Regions from separate parts of the Streptomyces sp. NPDC051684 genome, predicted to be linked through region 3. Evidence: riboswitches for the same ligand, from Rfam matches in the RefSeq annotation. Region 3 holds a riboswitch; each other region holds the start of a gene.
The links. A riboswitch is a leader RNA that binds a small molecule or an ion and turns the genes downstream of it on or off. The one in region 3 is predicted to bind cobalamin.
Positions count from the first base shown of each region.

Region 1: another riboswitch for cobalamin. It lies ahead of ACIA8D_RS34030 (ABC transporter substrate-binding protein); the one in region 3 lies ahead of ACIA8D_RS27580 (ABC transporter substrate-binding protein).
Region 2: another riboswitch for cobalamin. It lies ahead of ACIA8D_RS33890 (CbtB-domain containing protein); the one in region 3 lies ahead of ACIA8D_RS27580 (ABC transporter substrate-binding protein).

Region 1 covers NZ_JBITCS010000038.1:40,106-43,357, reverse strand. The annotation lists gene ACIA8D_RS34035 (ABC transporter permease) at 1-516, opposite strand, end outside; gene ACIA8D_RS34030 (ABC transporter substrate-binding protein) at 518-2,080, opposite strand; cobalamin riboswitch at 2,133-2,261, opposite strand; gene ACIA8D_RS34025 (class I SAM-dependent methyltransferase) at 2,454-3,236, shown strand.
Region 2 covers NZ_JBITCS010000038.1:7,795-11,046, forward strand. The annotation lists gene alaS (alanine--tRNA ligase) at 1-1,030, shown strand, start outside; cobalamin riboswitch at 1,099-1,241, shown strand; gene ACIA8D_RS33890 (CbtB-domain containing protein) at 1,277-1,498, shown strand; gene ACIA8D_RS33895 (CbtA family protein) at 1,521-2,285, shown strand; gene ACIA8D_RS33900 (hypothetical protein) at 2,382-2,717, shown strand; gene ACIA8D_RS33905 (short-chain fatty acyl-CoA regulator family protein) at 2,740-3,252, opposite strand, start outside.
Region 3 covers NZ_JBITCS010000025.1:21,819-25,070, reverse strand. The annotation lists partial or broken gene ACIA8D_RS27595 (HAD-IC family P-type ATPase) at 23-559, opposite strand; gene ACIA8D_RS27590 (hypothetical protein) at 692-1,078, opposite strand; partial or broken gene ACIA8D_RS27585 (ABC transporter substrate-binding protein) at 989-1,198, shown strand; gene ACIA8D_RS27580 (ABC transporter substrate-binding protein) at 1,215-1,748, opposite strand; cobalamin riboswitch at 1,800-1,928, opposite strand; gene ACIA8D_RS27575 (short-chain fatty acyl-CoA regulator family protein) at 2,009-3,252, opposite strand, start outside.

The sequences.
Region 1 (3,252 bases), on a different contig from region 3:
TGCCGTGTCCATTCCGACCGCGGTGGCCGGAAGCAGCCCGGCCGCGAGCGAGACCGAGGCGACCAGCAGCAGCGCGAGCACGAACTCGGGCACGGCGTGCAGCAGCACCGTGGCCGTGTTCAGGGCACGGTCGAGCCGACTGCCTTCTCGCAGCCCCGAGACCGTGCCGAGCAGCGGCGCCAGTACGGTGACCAGGATCAGCGCCGGTACGCCCAGGAGCAGCGTCACGCCGATCCGGCGGCCGATGTCGTCGCCCACCGGCAGCCCGGTGGTCAGCGAGTGCCCCAGGTCGCCGGTGAGCAGGTGGCCGAGCCAGTGCCAGAAGCGGGGCCAGGCAGGTTCGTCCAGCCCCAACTGCTGGCGCAGCGCCGCGACTTGTTCCGGCGTGCCGAGTTCACCGCGCAGCACGTCGGCCGTGTCGCCGGGCAGCAGCGCGCCAACGGCGAACACGGCGACCAGCACCACCAGGCACTGCAAGAGCGCCAAGAGGGAGCGCCGCAGTACGTAGCCGCGCACGTCAGGCCAGGCGGACCCGGTCGAAGCGGGCCCAGTTGTGCGAGTTCGGCGGCGCCGCGCGCAGCCCGCCGACCGAACGGCTGATGGCGTCGTTGGCGTCGGAGAAGGCCCACACCAGCAGTCCGGACTCGTCGCGGGCGATCTTCTGCGCGCGGGCGAGCAGGCCCAGCCGCTCCTGCTCGTCACGGGTGGTGCGCGCGCGGTCGAGGAGCGCGTCGAACTTCTTCGAGGCGTATTGGGTCTGGTTCCGGGCCGCTCCCCCGCGGACCCGCTGCTGGAGGAAGTCGGAGACGGGCAGGGTGGAGGTGGTGTTGAAGGCGGCGACGCCCTTGGTCTTGATCTCGCTGAAGTAGGTGCTGGATGCCCGGGTGTTGGCGGTCAGCCTCAGCCCGATCTCCCGCAGCTGCCGCGCCATCAGGTCCGCCGCGGGTTCCCATGCCGCGTCGACCGAACTGGTCTCCACGGTGATGCGCAGTCCGTCCGCGCCTGCTTGCTTCACCAGCTTGCGCGCCGCGTCGACGTCCCGTTCGCGGGGCGTGAGGTCGTCGGGGTAGCCGCGCAGTCCCATCCCGAAGAGATCGTTGCCGGCTTCGCCGTGTCCAGCCAGTGCGATGCGGACGAGCGCCTGCCGGTCGATGCCCAGCTGCACGGCACGTATGAGGCGCGGGTCGTCGAACGGTTTGCGGCCGGTGCGCAGCAGGAGTTGCTGTGCGGTGGCGCGCTTCGCGGTGAGCAGGCGCGTCGAGCCGTCCTTCTTCAGCCGTTCCACGGAGGCCCCGGCCATGTCAGCCGCGTAGTGCACCTGGCCGGACAGGAGGGCGTTGAGCCGCGCGGACTCCTCGTTCGCGGGAACGATCTCCAGCTCGGCTATGTGCGGGGCGCCGCCCCAGTGGTCGGCCCAGCGCTTGTAGCGGGCGGTGCCGCCCGGCGTGAAGGACACGTAGGTGAAGGGGCCGGAGCCTATGGGCTTGCGGAAGTCCGTCGTCCCGTCCGGGATGATCTCGGTGCCAGGGCCCGCGAACACGGTGGGGAACTCGAAGTTCGGCGCCTTGAGAACGAAGACGACGGACCCGTCGCCGTCCGCCTTGCTCGCGGTGAAGTCAATCGCGGACAGCAGGACCTGCGACGGCGAGCCGACCTCGGGGTCGGCCGCGCGCCGGTAGCTGTAGAGAACGTCCTTGGCGGTGACCGGCTTCCCGTCATGGAACCGGGCCTTGCGCAGCCGTACGCTCCACCGTGTTCCCGAGGCGTCGCTCTCCCAGGACTCCGCGAGCCTCTTACGGACGGACATGTCGTCGGCGTACGTGCCGAGCGTGTCGTACAGGGCCTTGGCACGGGCCTGGTCGACGAAGTTCGGGGCGACGTGCGGATCGAGGGTCTCCTGCGAGCCGCCCGACGTGAACGCGGCGCGGAACCGATCACCTCCGCCGCCGTCCTTCGTATCGCCGCCACAGCCACTGAGCAGGCCGGTCCCCGCGAGCGCCAGCGCACCGCCGGCGGCGAGCACACCTCTGCGACCGGGCTCCGGGCGCCGCCCCGGCTCCGTCCGGGCATGCGTCGTCACAGTCGATCCTCTCCGGGGTGTCCTCGCCCCTGACGTCAGACCGGCGACGGGTCAGTCTCCTGGCTCCCGGATCGTCGCTCGCCTCCGCCTTCCCGTCCGCGCTCGCGGACAGTGGCGTGCAGAAGGATCGCTCCCCGGTCACAGTGGCGGGACCGCGCCGGAATCGCACCGGCTTCCTGGTCCCCGTCGCCCTGTGCGCCCATTGTGGCGTACGGGGCGATGGGGACCGGCACCCGGTTCCCCGGCGGTCGGTGGGGGCGGTCGTACGCACCTGTCGCGGCTCTGCCCACAATGTCCACCGGCGCCGACAGCGGACGGCCCGGAGCCTCACGCAGGCTCCGCGCGAAGCACCAGGAAAGGGACAGCCACACTCATGACAGCAACACCTCTCGACGGCTGGCAGCACTGGCAGACCAGCTGGGACCGCCAGCAGGAGTGGTACATGCCCGACCGGGAGGAGCGGTTCCGGGTCATGATCGACACGGTCGAGGCCGTGGCAGGCACCGCTCCGCGCGTCCTCGATCTGGCCTGCGGCACCGGCAGTATCACCGACCGCCTGCTGCGCCGGCTCCCCGAAGCGACCGTCACCTGCGTCGACATCGATCCGCTCCTGCTGGCCATCGCCCGCGGCCATTTCGCCGGCGACGACCGCGTCACCTTCACCGAGGCCGACCTGACCGACGCCGCCTGGACCGAACGCCTCCCCCACACGTCGTACGACGCCGTGGTCACCGCCACCGCCCTGCACTGGCTCGACACCGAACCCCTCGACCGGCTCTACGGCGATCTGGCCCGCCTGCTGCGCGACGGTGGAATCTTCCTCAACGCCGACCACATGAAGGACGAGTCCGCGCCCCGCCTCAACGCCGCCCTGGCCGCCCTCCACACCGACCGCCAGACCCACCAGCGGCAGTCGGGTTCTCTCGACTGGGCCGACTGGTGGGGCGAGGCAGCGCGCGACCCGCACCTCGCCGACGCGGCCGTCGAGCGCTTCGCCCTGCTGGGCGATCCGCGACAGGCCCGCACGGACCCATCACACCGGGATCGCCCGACCGCCACCCAATGGCACATCGACACACTGCTGCGCCACGGGTTCGGCGAAGCGCGCCAAGTGTGGTGCTCGGCGAGCGATGCGCTGATTGCCGCGCTGCGCTGAATTCCAGCAGCTGTGT
Region 2 (3,252 bases), on a different contig from region 3:
TGCCCACCAAGTCCGCATCACCTCAGGCGAACTCGCGCCCGACGACCCCGTGATCGCGGCAGTCGACCCGGAATGGCGACTCGGCGCCCGCCAGGCCCACTCCGGCACCCACGTCCTGCACGCCGCCCTGCGCGAGACCCTCGGCCCGACCGCCCTGCAATCCGGCTCCTACAACCGGCCCGGCCACCTCCGCCTCGACTTCCCCTGGCGCGGAGCCCTGTCCACGGCCGTGCGCAGCGAGATCGAGGAAGCCGCCAACCGCGCCCTGCGCAGGGACCTGCCCGTCGGCGTGCGTTGGATGACGCTGCCCGAGGCCAAGGAGATCGGCGCGCTCGCCCTGTTCGACGAGACCTACGGCGAGAAGGTCCGCGTCGTCGAGATCGGCGGTGCCTGGTCACGCGAACTGTGCGGCGGCACCCACGTCGAGCACGCTTCCCAAGTCGGCACCGTCGCGCTGACTGGCGAGTCCTCCGTCGGCGCGGGCATGCGCCGCCTGGAGGCGGCCGTCGGCATCGAGGGCTTCAACTATCTGGCCCGCGAACGCGACCTCGTATCCAGCATCGCCGAGCAGATCGGAGCACCCCGTGGCGAGCTTTCCGAGAAGATCACTGGTCTGCTGGACCGCCTGAAGAACGCTGATCGCGAGAACGTACGCCTCAAGGCACAGGGCGTCGCCGCACAAGCTGAGCAACTGGTTTCGGAGGCGGTCGACGCGAGCGGCACACTCGTCGTGACCGCCTTGGTGCCGGGCGCGGCGCAGGAAGCGCGCGCTCTCGCTCTCGCCGTCCGCGACCGTCTCCCGGCGAACACGCCCGGTGCCACCGCGGTCGCCACTGAGGAGGGTGCCCTCGTCATCGCAGCCAATCGCGCCGCCACCGATACAGGTCTACATGCCTCCGCCCTGGTCAAGGCGCTACTGGACGGCCGGGGTGGCGGTAACCAGGACATCGCCCAAGGTGGCGGGGTTGCCGCCGAACGCCTCCGAAAGCTCCTGGCCGACCTGCCTTCCATCGTCGCGAGCGAATCCTGATCACCGACTCGTCTTGTAGACGTCTTTGTTCGTCCCAGCCCGCGGCGACAGGGGTGGTCTTGGCCATGAACGCGACACGCGGTAACGTCTCTCCGTTATCGACGACGGTACGACGGAAGCCGGTGAGAGTCCGGCACGGTCGCGCCACTGTGTTCCAGCTGTTCCCGGACCGCTGGTGAGTCAGACCCGTGACTGTCGTCCTGTGCACCACCGAGATGGGACGCGAACTCCCGAGGAGGCCCTGCCATGGCGCAGCATGTCGCCCAGCCGACCGCCACCACCCCTGTCATACCGGCCAAGCTGCCGTTGAAGGCCATTGCCCCCTGGGCGGCTTTCTTCGGCATCCTGATGCTGGTCCTGCTGTACTTCGTCGGCGCGGAACAGGGCGCCACGTCCGTGTTCAGCGGCGCGGAGGTTCATGAATGGGTGCACGACGCCCGTCACCTGCTCGGTTTCCCCTGCCACTGACCAGAGGGACACGAGCTTTCTCATGAACTCAACCACCGTACGTAACCTGCTTGTTCGGGGCATGCTCGCCGGTCTCGCAGCCGGCGTGCTTGCTCTCGTCATCGCCTACTGGCTCGGTGAGCCGATGGTCGACAAGGCAATCGGCTTCGAGGAGGCCCACGCCGGGCACTCGCACGGCGACGAGGTCGAACTCGTCTCCCGCAGCCTGCAGTCCACGGCCGGTCTCGCCACCGGCGTCCTCGTCTACGGGGTCGCCTTCGGCGGCATCGCGGCCCTTGCCTACTGCTTCGCCCTGGGCCGGGTGGGCCGCTTCGGCCCGCGCGCCACGGCGCTGCTGCTCTCCGGCTGCGCCCTGCTCGCGGTCTACGTCGTTCCGTTCCTGAAGTACCCGGCCAACCCGCCCGCCGTCGGCAACCCCGACACCATCGGCAAGCGGACCACCCTGTACTTCCTGATGATGGTCCTGAGCGTGCTGCTCGCGGTCGCCGCGACGATTCTGGGCAAGCGCCTCGCACCCCGCCTCGGCACCTGGTGGGCGACCGTGACCGCAGTCCTCGGCTTCGCCGTAGTCGTGGGACTGGCCTATCAGTTCCTGCCCGTCATCAACGAGGTGCCGGAGCACTTCCCGGCCGCGCTGCTGTGGCGCTTCCGGCTCTCCGCCCTCGCCATGCAGACCGTCCTGTGGGGCGGATTCGGCCTGGTCTTCGGTGAGTTGGCCGAACGCCTGCTGAACCCGAAGCCCGCGACCGCCGTGTCCGGGCAGGCGCCGGTGCCCGCCGGGCAGTGACCTGATCCGACGCACGCGAGAGGGCCCGCGGAACCAACCGAGGGCCCTCTCGCGTTTCACAGGCACCACCGATGAGGCGACGAATCGAGGAGCCGCGTGGGGAGACAACCCGAGCCGCGACACATCACGCTCGGCGGTCGCGAAGCGGTCGCCCTGACACTCGACGAGTATGCGCAGCTTCTCGCGAGCCGCCGCCAGATCGGCGGGCAGAGCGCTCGAGTCCGCGTACTGGCTCAGGAAGCCAAGCGCACGGCACGTCTGGTGCAGGGGCTGGAGGAACTCATCGAGCAGTGCGGCGCGGACTCCTGTCCCGCAGGCGGCAATGCTCCGTCTCCCCGGGCATCGCAAAAGGATCACCAGAAGGACGGCGAGTGCCCGCGCTGCGCGATCGCTGAGCTGTTGCGGCGGCACAGAGACGTGACCAACGGCTGATCCGTCCCCACCCACCAGGACGTCAGCGCGGACGGCCTTCCACCGGATACGGCACGTACGCCCGCCGATCCGGATCGATGGCCAGTCGACTGCCGGCCGGCGGCCGAGCCCGCTGCGCGCAGTCCCGTCGCTCGCAGATCCGGCAGCCGAGACCGATCGGGGTCGCGGCTCGCGAATCGTCCAGGGCGACGCCCTCCGCGTAGACGAGACGCTGCGCGTGGCGCAGCTCGCAGCCCAGGGCGACGGCGAATTCCGCGCGCGGCGCGTGGTGTCCGAAGCCACCCCGTGTGATGGTCCGTGCGACCCAGAAATACCGCTTCCCGTCGGGCATCTCGGCTACCTGGGTGAGGACGCGGCCAGGTGCGGAGAAGGCCTCGTACACCGTCCACAGGGGGCAGGTGCCGCCGAGACGGGAGAAGTGAAAGTCGGTGGCCGACTGACGCTTGGAGATGTTGCCGGCGCGGTCCACGCGCAGGAAGGAGAACGGGACACCGCGCTGCTGGGGACGTTGCAGGGTGCTCAGGCGGTGGCAGAT
Region 3 (3,252 bases):
CCGGCGTCGGGCGGGGAGACCGTCACCAGGCGCTCCTCTCGCCGCGCCGGGGCCCCCGCGAACGGACCGGAGCGGGCTGCCAGGCTCTCAGCCGCAGGCTGTTGGCGACGACAAGCACCGAGCTGACCGACATCGCCGCCGCGGCGAGCATCGGGTTGAGCAGACTGACCATGGCCAGCGGGACAGTGGCGGCGTTGTAGCCGAACGCCCGGACCAGGTTGGCGCGGATGGTGGCGAGCGTCGTGCGGGACAGGCGGACGGCGTCGGCCAGTGCCTCGATGTCGCCGCGCACCAGGGTCACGTCCGCGGCGCCGATCGCCGCGCCCGCGCCCGCCCCCATCGCGATCCCCAGGTCCGCCGAGGCGAGCGCCGCCGCGTCGTTCACACCGTCACCGACGACCGCCACCCGGCGCCCCTCGGCCTTGAGCACGGCGACGAGCGCGGCCCTGTCCTCGGGCAAGCAGGCCGCGTGGACCGTGTCGATGGCCAGTTGGGACGCGACGGCACGGGCCGGGGCATCCCGGTCGCCGGCGGCCAGGACCGGGCGCACCCCCAGCTGCGCCTCGGCGCCCGCCCTCAGCCAGAAGCCCAGCGTCGTCGCCGCGACGGAGTGAGGACGTCCTGGTGATGACACCCCCTCTTCCGGCACCTACACCATCTGCCATGATTCCGTTATTGCACATGACGTGCATTAAGGGGTGAGGGTCGTAGTGGACCGGACGGTCGCTGCTTCACGGAGCCGCCGCGCGGTGCTGTCGCTGGCGGGAGGCGTGGCCGTCGGGACGGCGCTGCTCTCCGGCTGCGGTGCGTCCGCGGACCAGTCGTCGTCGAAGCCGAGGCGCGGCGCGGCGGGACCATACGGGCGGTGTTCCCGGGGTTCGGCGCCAAGGAGACGCTCGATCCGCACGTGGGACGGCAGTTCATCGACCAGGCGCGCTGCAAGGCGGTCTTCGACAAACTGGTCGAGCTGGGCGACACACTGCGTCCGGTGCCACGGCTCGCGAAGAGCTGGGAGGCGAACGCCGATCTCACCGTCTGGCGCTTCCAGTTGCGCCCGGCCCGCTTCCACGACGGTCACGCCTTCGAGGCGGAGGACGTGCTGTTCTCGCTCTCCCGCATCCTCGATCCGAAGAGTTCCGAGCGGCTGGCGAAGAACTCGCTGTCCATCATCGACCTGAAGCGTTCCCGTGCCATCGGGGCCCATACCGTCGAACTCAAGCTGACCCGGCCCGAGGCGGAGTTGCCGGCGCTGCTTGCGTGCCGTCGGCCTTGCTGGCGTCGAAGTCGATCGCGGAGAGCAGCACCTGCGAGGGCGAGCCGGTCTTCGGGTCGGCGGCGCGCCGGTAGCTGTAGAGGACGTCCTTGGCGGTGACCGGCTTCACGTCGTGGAAGCGCGCCTCGCGCAGGCGTATGTGCCAGCGGGTGCCGGAGGCGTTGGACTCCCAGGACTCGGCGAGCCGCTTGCGGACCGACATGTCGTCCGCGTACGTGCCGAGCGTGTCGTAGAGGGCCTTGGCGCGGGCCTGGTCGACGAAGTTCGGTGCGACGTGCGGGTCGAGGGTCTCCTGGGAGCCGCCGGAGGTGAACGCGGCACGGAACCGGTCGCCGCCGCACCCGTCCTCGGTGTCACCACCGCACCCGGTGAGCAGCCCGGCTCCGCCGAGAGCCAGGGCACCTGCGGCGGCCAGTACCCCGCGCCTGCCGGGCTCGGGGCCTCTTCCCGCTTCTGTACAGGCATGCGTCGTCACATCGATCCTCTCCGGGGTGTCCTCGCCCCTGCTGCTGGACCGGCGACGGGTCAGTCTCCTGGCTCCCGGATCATCGCTCGCCTCCGCCTTCCCGTCCGCTCGCGCGGGCAGTGGCATGCGGGAGGACCGCTTCCCGGTCACAGTGGCGGGACCGCGCCGGATTCACACCGGCTTCCTGGTCCCCGTCGCCTCGTGCGCCCATTGTGACGTATGCGGCGGCGAGCCCGTCGGTCCGGTGGGGCCCGTGCATCCTTCGGCGGTCATTGAGGGTGCGGGGCCTGCGAGTCGTCGTGTGCCACGGGATAGGGCACGAAGGTGCTGGAGTGCTGGTCGATCCGCAGCGGCCGCCCCAGCGGCGGCGCGGCCCGCTGCGGGCATTCGAGGCGTTCGCAGACGCGGCAGCCCATCCCGATCGGGGTCGCGGCGGCGCTGCGGCCGAGGTCGAGACCGTCGGAGTAGACCAGCCGGTGCGCGTGACGCAGTTCGCAGCCGAGGCCGATCGCGAAGGTCTTGCCGGGTTCGCCCCAGCCGCCCCGGTGCCGGGTGACGGCGCGGGCGGTCCACAAGTACCGTTTTCCGTCCGGCATTTCGGCCAGTTGGACGTGGATGCGGCCGGGCGCGGCGAACGCCTCGTAGACGTTCCACAGCGGGCAGGTGCCGCCCGCGCGCGAGAAATGGAAGCCCGTGGCCGACTGCCGTTTGGACACGTTGCCCGCCCGGTCGACGCGCATGAAGGAGAAGGGGACACCGCGCAGCCGAGGTCGCTGGAGGGTGCTGAGGCGGTGGCAGACCGTCTCGTAGCCGAGCCCGTAGCGGTCGGTGAGGCGTTCGATGTCGTAGCGCACCGCCTCGGCCGCCGCGTGGAAGTCGCGGTACGGGAGGATGAGCGCGGCGGCGAAGTAGTTGGCGATGCCGATGCGGGCCAGCGAGTGGGCCGGTATGCCCGGGACGAAGTCCTCGGCCGCCTGCCGGTCCAGGTCGTCCGCGTGCTCCAGCAGGGCGAGTTGGGTGGCCATACGGAACGCGCGCTGGCCCGGGCGCAGTCGCGGCGACAGGTGCAGGGTGCGCGTCGTGTGGTCGTAACGGTGGAGGCTGTCGCCGGACTCGGTGCTGAGGCGTGTGCCGTGCCGGTCTTCCAGGCGGGCCGCGAGCGCACTGAGCACTTCTCCAGGACGGATACCGACGGAGGCGGCGACCTCTTCCGCGGCGGTGTCGATCTCGTGGAGGTAGTTCTGGCGGCGGTAGAAGTACTCGCGGATCTCCTCGTGCGGGGAGCGCGGGGCGTCGAGGCCCCGCGGGTCACGGCCGTCGTGTCCCCCGACCAGCTCGGCCAGGCGCTGGTTGCGGCGGCCGAGGTCGAGCAGGACCTGCGCGACCTCCGGCATCCGCGAGGCGAGCTCGGTGAGGTCGGTCGCGCCGACCCGTGCCGCGTCGATCTCGGCGGCCAGCGCCTCCCTGAGGTCCGCCACCAGGCGGCCGGTGTCGCGCTCGGAGAAGAAGCCCG